3 regions of the Pseudomonas sp. C2.3V genome follow, and region 3 is predicted to be linked to each of the others. Evidence: predicted binding sites of a transcription regulator. Region 3 holds the regulator's gene; each other region holds the start of a gene.
The links. Region 3 encodes LexA, which represses DNA repair genes until DNA is damaged. Its sites were predicted from a motif close to CTGTNTNNNNANACAG; they were not measured.
Positions count from the first base shown of each region.

Region 1: recN (DNA repair protein RecN) is a predicted target of LexA. The motif match lies at 1,360-1,375, and genes of this name have one in related genera.
Region 2: recA (recombinase RecA) is a predicted target of LexA. The motif match lies at 1,829-1,844, and genes of this name have one in related genera.

Region 1 covers NZ_JBZUBN010000001.1:438,295-441,572, reverse strand. Annotated here, with positions in the region: gene dnaK (molecular chaperone DnaK) at 1-564, opposite strand, end outside; gene grpE (nucleotide exchange factor GrpE) at 656-1,225, opposite strand; gene recN (DNA repair protein RecN) at 1,420-3,087, shown strand; gene fur (ferric iron uptake transcriptional regulator) at 3,149-3,278, opposite strand, start outside.
Region 2 covers NZ_JBZUBN010000001.1:1,142,663-1,145,940, reverse strand. Annotated here, with positions in the region: gene AC4LF3_RS05420 (LOG family protein) at 1-169, shown strand, start outside; gene recX (recombination regulator RecX) at 198-662, opposite strand; gene recA (recombinase RecA) at 737-1,783, opposite strand; gene AC4LF3_RS05405 (CinA family protein) at 1,893-2,369, opposite strand; gene AC4LF3_RS05400 (LacI family DNA-binding transcriptional regulator) at 2,570-3,278, shown strand, end outside.
Region 3 covers NZ_JBZUBN010000001.1:1,452,102-1,455,379, reverse strand. Annotated here, with positions in the region: gene nagZ (beta-N-acetylhexosaminidase) at 1-376, opposite strand, end outside; gene AC4LF3_RS06835 (TetR/AcrR family transcriptional regulator) at 482-1,189, opposite strand; gene lexA (transcriptional repressor LexA) at 1,360-1,971, shown strand; gene sulA (SOS-induced cell division inhibitor SulA) at 2,002-2,472, shown strand; gene AC4LF3_RS06820 (hypothetical protein) at 2,473-2,709, opposite strand; gene AC4LF3_RS06815 (DUF6586 family protein) at 2,856-3,278, opposite strand, start outside.

The DNA.
Region 1 (3,278 bases), 1.0 Mb from region 3:
GTGGTCGCCCTTGGCCTTGTCCAGGCCATACGCCAGCGCAGCAGCCGTCGGCTCGTTGATGATTCGCTTAACATCCAAGCCTGCGATACGACCGGCATCCTTGGTAGCCTGACGCTGGCTATCATTGAAGTAGGCCGGAACGGTAATTACCGCTTCGCTTACTGTCTCGCCCAGGTAATCCTCGGCGGTTTTCTTCATCTTCTTCAGCACTTCGGCAGAAATCTGCGGAGGAGCCATCTTCTGGCCCTTCACTTCTACCCACGCATCACCATTGTCTGCCTTGACGATGCTGTAAGGCACCATCTGGATATCTTTCTGTACCACATTCTCTTCGAAGCGGCGGCCGATCAGACGCTTGACGGCGTACAGCGTGTTTTGCGGGTTAGTCACCGCCTGACGCTTAGCAGGCTGACCTACCAGTGTTTCGCCATCGTTGGTGTAGGCAATAATGGACGGCGTGGTGCGAGCGCCTTCAGCGTTCTCAAGCACCTTTACATTGCCGTTTTCGAGGATGGCCACGCAGGAGTTGGTCGTCCCCAGGTCGATACCAATGATCTTACCCATGTTCACTCTCCAGAAATCTTGATTCCGTGCGATCCGTCTGCGGATCTTTTTTGCTCGGTTGTTTCACCAAATGGGGATCGAGCAGATTATTTCAAGCCTTTTCGTTAATTGTCGGCTGCTGACTCGAAGGCGCCTTGCTGACAACCACCATGGCCGGACGCAACAGGCGCCCATTGATGGAATAGCCCTTCTGGAAAACTTTCAGCACACTGCCCGGCTCGACATTGGCACTTTCCTCCATTGCCATAGCCTGGTGATGCTCTGGATTAAAGGGCGCACCATGCGGATCAATAACCTCTACCTGGTAACGCTTGAGCGTGTCCTGGAAAACCTTGAGCGTCAGCTCCATGCCTTCACGCATAGGGCGCAGCGCCTCGTTGTTGGCATCCGACATCTCAAGACCACGCTCAAGGCTATCGATCACAGCCAATAGGTCGCCCGCGAACTTTTCCAAGGCAAACTTGTGCGCTTTCTCGACATCCTGCTCAGCGCGGCGACGGACGTTCTGCAACTCAGCTGCGCTACGCAGCATCTGATCTTGTGCAGCCGCTAGCTGCTCTTCCAATGACGCTACGCGAGCAGCCAGGTCATCTCCCTGAGAAGCCTGGGCGTCTTGATTGGTTTCAGGCTTTTGAATATCTGGATTTTGTTCGTCAGCCATGTCGTCCTCCTGTCGAATCAGTTGGCAGGCGAGGCACCATATAAAGCGCTGCAAAGCCTGCGGTTCTGCCCGCTATATGGGGCCGGCATTTAAAGCTTCAAGGGTTGAGCTTATTGCCAGAACGAAAAGAAAAACTGTATAAATGAACACCACTGAATAAATAACCAGATCAACAGATTTCGGAGCCCACCCACATGTTGGTGCATCTGTCCGTCCGTAATTACGCGATTGTTGAACATCTCGATCTTGAACTTGAGCGTGGCATGACAGTGATTACCGGCGAAACGGGCGCCGGCAAATCGATCATGCTCGATGCGCTCGGCCTTACCATGGGCGACAGGGCAGATAGCGGCGTAGTACGCCCTGGCGCTGACAAGGCGGACATCCTGGCCACCTTTGATCTGAAACGCATCCCCGAGGCGCAAAGCTGGCTGGCCGAGCGAGACCTTGATAATGATGGGTTGTGTATTTTGCGCCGTGTTATTACAGCCGAAGGTCGCTCGCGGGCCTACATCAACGGGTCGCCCTGCCCTCAAGGGGACCTTAAGGCATTGGGCAGCCTGCTCATCGACATCCATAGCCAGCATGAACATCAGTCACTGCTGAAAACGGATACCCATCGCCGCTTGCTGGATGAATTTGCCGAGGCAAAAGAGCTGGCACGCCAGGTACAGCTGGCTTCACAGCGGTGGCGCCAGACCAAGCAAACCCTTGAGCGACTGTCGAGTAGCAGTGAAGAACAACGAGCTCGCTATCAGTTGCTGAGTTACCAGCTTGAAGAGCTGGCAAATCTCGCTTTGAGCGAAGGGGAAATCGAAGCACTTGAACAGGAGCAGAAGACACTAGCCAGCGCAGAGCAGCTTCTTGTTGCCTGTCGTCAGGTCATCGACCTATGCAGTGAGGGTGAAGGCGGCAACGTCCTGTCGGCCCTGAACACAAGCACTCACCGCCTGGGCGGATTCAGTCATGCGCCCAAACCGCTGGAGGAAGCGACAAACCTGATTGGTTCGGCGCAGATACAGATCGAAGAAGCCGTGTCCGAACTCAACCGCTTTATCGATAACTTCGAGGCCGATCCAGAGCGCCAACAGGTAGTACAGGAGCGCCTGGATGCCATCTACACCATGGCGCGTAAACATCGCGTACAGCCCGAAGAACTTGTTCACTTGCAGACACAGCTTCAGAGTGAGCTCGAGTCGCTTAATGCTGATGATGCAGCGGTTGAGCGCCTCCAGGAAGAGCTGGCAGCGTATGCACGTCATTATCAAGAAAAGGCCAATGAACTGAGCGAACGGCGACAAACCCGTGCGCCCGAGTTGGCGGCAGCCGTAGAGACAGAGATGCAGCGCCTCGGCATGCCTGGTGGTCGTTTCTCTATTACGCTACAGCCTGAACCCTCAGACGACCTGCAACCTTACGGTCAAGAAACGGTGGAGTTTCGCGTAAGCGCAAACCCTGGTCAGCCGTTGAAAACTCTGGCCAAGGTAGCGTCAGGAGGCGAGCTGTCTCGTATCAGCTTGGCCATTCAGGTCATCACAGCCCAGACGTCACGCGTCCCTACGCTTGTATTCGACGAAGTGGATGTAGGGATCGGCGGGCCTACCGCTGAAATTGTAGGTCAATTACTACGACGCCTCGGCGAAGATGGACAGGTTTTAACCGTTACTCACCTGCCACAAGTAGCGGCTCAGGGACATCACCACCTCTTTGTTCACAAGGAGCGTGGCGTCAGTGAAACACGGACGGCGGTTGCGATACTCGACAAACAGCGCCGCATTGAGGAAGTGGCCCGCATGCTAGGGGGCATCGACCTGACGCGCGAATCCCTTGCGCATGCCAAAAAGATGGTTACAGCGAAATAACAGCGTTAAGACGAAACAAAAACAGCGGCAAAGGCCGCTGTTTTTTATTGCGCAGCAAGGCTTATTTTCTTTTTTTGACGTACAGCACAAGATTGTGATCGACCAGCTCATAGCCGTGCTCTTCAACAATCTCACGCTGACGCTTTTCGATTGAGGCATCTGTGAACTCGATGACCTCGCCTGAGTCTACA
Region 2 (3,278 bases), 310 kb from region 3:
CCTGTGCAAGAGCGGGCACTTCACTCAGCAAGCCTCGGGCAAAACCAACATCGACGAACCGGAATTTGCTCACCTGAGCCAGCTTTCCTTCAACTTCAATGGCCGCGATTATGGGCGCCTGCGCGAGTTGGTGGATTCACTGAACGATCCACAACATTGGCTACGCTGATCGAGAGGCGTTAGCCGGGCCCGACCTATCAGTCATCTGGCGCGCCACGCAGCAATCGGCTGACGCTGTCGATGGAGAAACCGCGGTAGCTCAAGAAACGTCCCTGCTGTGCGCGTTCCTTAGCGTCAGCGGGGCGCTTGCCTTTGAATTTGCGTTGCCAGACATCACGTAAATGAGCTGACCAGTCTTCCTCACACTCCGATAACGCCTGTTCGATATCAGCACGGGCAAGACCGCGCTGGGCCAATTCCTCACGGATACGAACAGGTCCATAACCCGCCCGGGCACGACTTGCGATATAGCTACCCAGATAACGTGTCTCGCTCAGCAGCCCCTCTTCGGCCAGGCGATCCAGGGCTGCGTTGATCAGTTCATCCGGTGCCCCCCGCTTACGCAACTTGCGAACCAGCTCTTGTCGGCCATGCTCTCGGCGGGCCAGTAGATCCATGGCTGCCAAGCGAACAGCCGCTGGGGTATCGAGTTCAATAGGCATTCAAACGCCCCGTAAAATTATCAGGCTGAAATAAAAAAGCCCTCGCACAGCGAGGGCTTTTATCAGGCAGAACCTTAGAAGTCAGCGTCAGCGCCCGCTTCGGCTTCTTCAGTGGCCGCCCCTTTAACGGGGGCCTGGCTTAGAAGCTTTTCGCGAATGCTCTTGTCGAGCGCATTACGTACTTCAAGGTTCTCTTCCAGGAACTTGGCCGCGTTAGCCTTACCCTGGCCAATCTTGGTTCCTTGGTAGCTATACCAGGCACCTGACTTTTCAACCAGACCCAGCTGTACGCCCAGGTCAATAATCTCACCGTTACGGTAGATGCCCTTGCCGTACAGGATCTGGAATTCAGCCTGACGGAATGGTGGAGACACCTTGTTCTTGACGACTTTAACGCGGGTCTCGCTACCTACCACCTCGTCCCCTTCCTTCACCGCACCGGTACGGCGGATATCCAGACGGACCGAGGAGTAGAACTTCAACGCGTTACCGCCAGTTGTAGTTTCCGGGTTGCCAAACATCACCCCGATCTTCATACGGATCTGGTTGATGAAAATAACCAGGCAGTTGGCGGTCTTGATATTGCCGGTGATCTTGCGCAGCGCCTGAGACATCAGACGCGCCTGCAGACCTACGTGCATGTCACCCATTTCGCCTTCGATTTCCGCCTTGGGCACCAGGGCAGCTACGGAGTCGACGATGATCACGTCTACAGCATTGGAGCGCACCAGCATGTCGGTGATTTCCAGCGCCTGTTCACCGGTATCCGGCTGGGAAACCAGCAGGTCGTCAACATTGACGCCCAGCTTGCTGGCATAATCCGGATCCAGCGCATGCTCTGCGTCAACGAAGGCACAGGTTGCGCCCTGCTTTTGCGCCTCAGCAATGACGGACAGAGTCAGCGTAGTTTTACCCGACGATTCCGGACCGTAGATTTCTACGATACGGCCCTTGGGCAGACCGCCGATCCCCAGGGCGATATCGAGGCCGAGCGAACCGGTGGAAATGGCCGGAATTGCCTGACGCTCATGATCACCCATGCGCATGACTGCGCCTTTGCCAAACTGACGCTCAATTTGACCCAGGGCCGCGGCCAGGGCGCGCTTTTTGTTGTCGTCCATTAAAATCCTCTCGCAAGAAGGTAGGCCAGACGGCCGTGGAAAGCACTGTATATGTGAACAGTATTAAAGCATAAGTAGGGCTCGCTGGCTACCTTTCGATGCGATTTTCTCATGTCGAAATTCGCAATAATCCTTCCAGTGCAGCCACAACGGTTTGAGCCCTGACAGCAGCTCTGTCGCCAGGAAAAAGACGTTTCTCGCTGTAGATGTCAGAGCCGTTTCCCCACGCCAGCCAGACCGTTCCCACAGGCTTTTCCAGGGAGCCGCCACCCGGGCCTGCGATACCACTGACCGCAACAGCGAACCGGGCCCCGCTGCGTGCCTGCGCTCCACGTACCATGGCCTCGACAACCGCCTGACTGACAGCGCCCACCTCCATGAACAAGTGATCCGGCACATCCAGCTGGGCCGTCTTCTGAGCATTGGAATACGTCACAAATCCCGCTTCGAACCAGGCAGAGCTGCCCGCTACGCGGGTAATGGCTTCGGCAATACCGCCGCCGGTGCAGGACTCGGCAGTTACGACCTGTGCCTTCAATGCCGATAACCGTTTGCCCAGCTCAGCTGATAACTCATCGATAGTCATTGTGTGGCCCTGAGAAGATGGCGAGGCGAAACCTTTATTGTACAAGGTTATGAGCTTTCTATATGAGGACTGCCGCTCGTCGGTTCAAGCCAGGCGTACTCTTGCCAAGCCAAAGGACAAATGGTTTTCTGAAACCGGTTTCAAAGCCTGTCGTTCCATAGACAAGAACTCCACAATATTAGGGAGCAGGCCCATTGGATATGCCTCTTCAAAGCATGCGTCCGCCGCGTGCCACTATCAATCAGGTCGCTCAGGAAGCAGGCGTTTCCAAGGCGAGCGTTTCTCGCTACATCAGCGGGGATCGGCAGCTATTATCGGATGCGCTGGCCTTGCGCATCGAACGGGCGATCGAAAAGCTTGGCTTTCAGCCTAATCAAATGGCGCGAGGTCTCAAGCGCGGCCGCAGCCGGCTTATCGGTATGCTGGTAGCCGACATGCTCAATCCCTATTCCGTTGCCGTCATGCATGGCGTCGAGACGGCCTGCCGTCGGCATGGCTATTCTCTCATCGTATGTAACACTGATCGAGATGACCTCCAGGAAGAGCGCCACCTGAATGCGCTTCAGTCCTATAACGTGGAAGGCTTGATCGTCAACACGCTGGGTCACCATCCCCGAGAGCTTCAGCAACTGCATCGAGAACTGCCCATGGTATTGCTTGATCGCAAGCTGGATGGTCTGGATGCTGATCTCGTTGGGCTGGATAACACACAGGCCATTCGGTTGGGTCTTGAGCATTTGCTTGAGCGGGGCTACCGCGACCTGCTCATGGTGACCGAAGATCTGGACGGAACCAGTTCACGAGAAGAGCGCGCCCGAACCTTCATTCACTACCTGTCGCCCCGCGCGGGTGTGCGAGGGCGCGTCAGCTCCTCCGCCGGTTTCAGCGCTGCGCTACTTGAGCAGCTCG
Region 3 (3,278 bases):
CGCTACGGCCATGATCAAGATCCAGAACCGGAGCAAAGCTGAAGTCGAGCCCGACGGCCAGCACTTCGGTTGCCATTATCCACCCGCATGCCTCGGCAAGGCGGTCGGCCTCTGGATGATCGGCAAATCGCCGCATGGCAGGCAGACGTACAAAGCCCTGTCGAAGTCGCTGGACGCGGCCGCCCTCCTGGTCGACAGCCAATAGCAACTCCGGCCGCTCGGCGCGTATGGCTTCACATAGCTCACGCACTTGGCGAGGATGCTCGATATTGCGAGCAAAAAGAATGAGCCCACCCACTTCGGGCTGGCGCAGGAGATGTCGGTCTTCAGCGGTCAGCCATGTGCCGCCAATGTCCACCATTAATGAGCCTTGCATAGGCATTCCTGAGGCACAGAAAACAAGTGAGGCATGGTGCCCTTTCAACTCGTTTCAATCAATGTGTCAGTAATGCCTTTGCTGAAAGCGCTGGCATATCCTCACTCAGAAGCGCTGAGCATCCTGACTGACAGGCTTGCGGGGCTTGAATTGCGCAGATGCCAGAGCCTGATCCGTCATTGCACTCTCCGCCAGCATGCCACTGGCCATGAAAGGCACCATCAAACGCAATACCTGCTCCGTTGACGTATGTACACCAAAATCATTATCAGCCATGGCCTTCAAAGCCTTGATACCTGACATGCTGAATGCAGCCACCCCTATCATGAAGTGAGCGCGCCAGAACAGCTCCAGCGGAGGAATGGCAGGCGCAGCCATGGCAACCAGCTCCATGTAGCGACGAAAAACGCGTCCGTATGCCTCTTCGAGGTATTTCTTCAGATGCCCCTGGCTCTCACTGAATGCCAGCCCTAAAAGCCGCATGAAAATGGAAAGATCATTACCGTGACGCGGTTTGATGGCTAACGCCTGATCTACCAGCAGATAAAGAAGCTCCTCAAGGTCTGCCTTGGTCCCGGACTTGCCGTACCGTCGGTCCAACTCATTTTCCAAACACGCGCAATAAGGGTCCAGAAAACGAGAGAATACCGCCTGGATAAGGGATTTCTTCGAGCCGAAGTGATAATTCACTGCTGCAAGGTTTACATTCGCCTTGCTGGTTATCAGGCGGAGCGATGTTTCAGCAAAGCCACGCTCAGCAAAAAGTTGTTCAGCGGCATCCAATATCCGCTCGACCGTTTCAGATTGAGCCATCGCTTAACTACCTGATCATAAAATGTTTTAAACATATGTTTAAAACATTCCTGAGTCAATGCCTGGGATAGCTAAGTGCCGTAATGGCATTTGGCTGATAAAAAGTCGGTTGCCCTCAAACCAATACTGTATATAATCCCAGGAACTGTATATAAAGCCAGACACCTATCATGCTAAAACTAACTCCGAGACAGTCTGAAATCCTGAGCTTCATCAAGCGCTGCCTTGAAGAAAATGGATTCCCGCCCACCCGTGCGGAAATCGCTCAGGAGCTTGGCTTCAAATCCCCGAATGCGGCAGAGGAGCACCTCAAGGCGCTTGCACGTAAAGGCGCTATTGAAATGACGCCTGGTGCCTCTCGCGGAATCCGCATTCCTGGACTGGAAACACAGAAACCTTCTGACAGTGAGCTCCCTGTCATCGGTCGTGTCGCTGCAGGCGCGCCAATCCTGGCCCAGCAGCACGTGGAAGAAAATTGCAATATTAACCCTGACTTCTTCCAACCACGTGCGGATTACCTTCTCAAGGTAGAAGGCATGAGCATGAAGAACATTGGTATTCTTGATGGTGACCTTCTGGCGGTTCACGTCACTCGTGAGGCGCGCAACGGGCAAGTCGTGGTTGCTCGTGTCGGAGAAGAAGTTACGGTCAAGCGGTTCAAACGTGAGGGCAACAAGGTTTGGCTGATTGCTGAAAACCCTGATTTCCAGCCTATTGAGGTGGACCTCAATAAGCAGGATCTAGTAATCGAAGGCCTGAGCGTAGGTGTCATCAGGCGTTAACGAGTCAACGTATCTATAAGGAGGTGTTCAGTGCAATCTTTATTGCCGCCGGATCATGGACAGTTGCCGTTGTTTCACGACGCACTGGTTCAACCGTCGCTCAATCCTTTTTTGGCTGGACCTATTCAGGCGGCGACTTTGCCTGATTGCTTTAGTGAAGTGACTCTAAACGGCGCTCAAGACCATTGCCTGCATTTGCTAGCACCCATGCTGCGGGAGTTGAGTGACGAACAGGATCCCCGGTGGCTGACACTGATAGCACCTCCGACGCTGCTAACGACAAAGTGGCTGCGCTCAAGGGATTTGAATCTAAATAGAATCCTGCTGCTGCAACCGCGTCAGAGCATGCAGACACTAGAGCTTGCTTGTGAAGCCTTACGTTCAGGAAGAAGCCATACCGTGGTGAGCTGGCTCCACGGCATGAAGACTTCCGAGAAGAAAAAGCTGGCTTTGGCCGCTCAGACAGGCAACGCCCAAAGCCTTAACATTCGCTTGGGCTGATCAATGAAGAACGCGGGGAGTATCTTCGCGTTCTATCATATCCCCTTCGGCTAGACGCCCCGCCATCTGCACACCCAAATTGAACATGGCTTTAGCCACTTCAACTTGCTGGCCATGCAGAAAATCCTTTGCATCGGAAGAAAACTCCAATGTCACCAGTGCCTCTTCACCATCGGCACGGCGAAGAACGATACGGCCATCAGCCAGTTCGACAATTTCAAGATAAGACGTAGACATATGTGCATCTCCAGCAGGCGCTGGCATTGTAGCAGTCGCACCTGCCCTTCCCTAGGCTCTATCGATTAACGTAATGCAATAAAGACTAAAATGTTGCAAGACAGCTCTTCAATCAAGAAGATCTACACATTTTTGGCGTCTGTGCCTCACCATTCGGTCAATGAACCACGAAAGCGCAGCGCCAACTCCTTGATGTTTTTTCTCCAGGCCTCGAGCTCAGTATGGCTCAGCAGCCTCTTCTCTTCATCAAGCGTAACCGACTCAATCAGCGGCAGACCAGGATCAACCTTAGCTTGCTTGATAGGCTGCGGTGGTTTTTGCAATGCGGAGAACCCATCCAGCAATTGAGCCAGCCATGTTTGCTGATGACTTGCCAACTCAAACAATTCAGCCAACTCAGGACTTGGCGAATCTTTCAAAGCTTGTGGATTTAAAAACTGATCGATTGAGGCAGCCTGGGCGTTAGGCAGGCGGTAATAACCTGCCACTTCATGACACAACCCCAAAACAGCACCATACAAATGAAACAACGTCGCCTCTCGCTCGGCCTGAATCTGCCCCTGGGCATT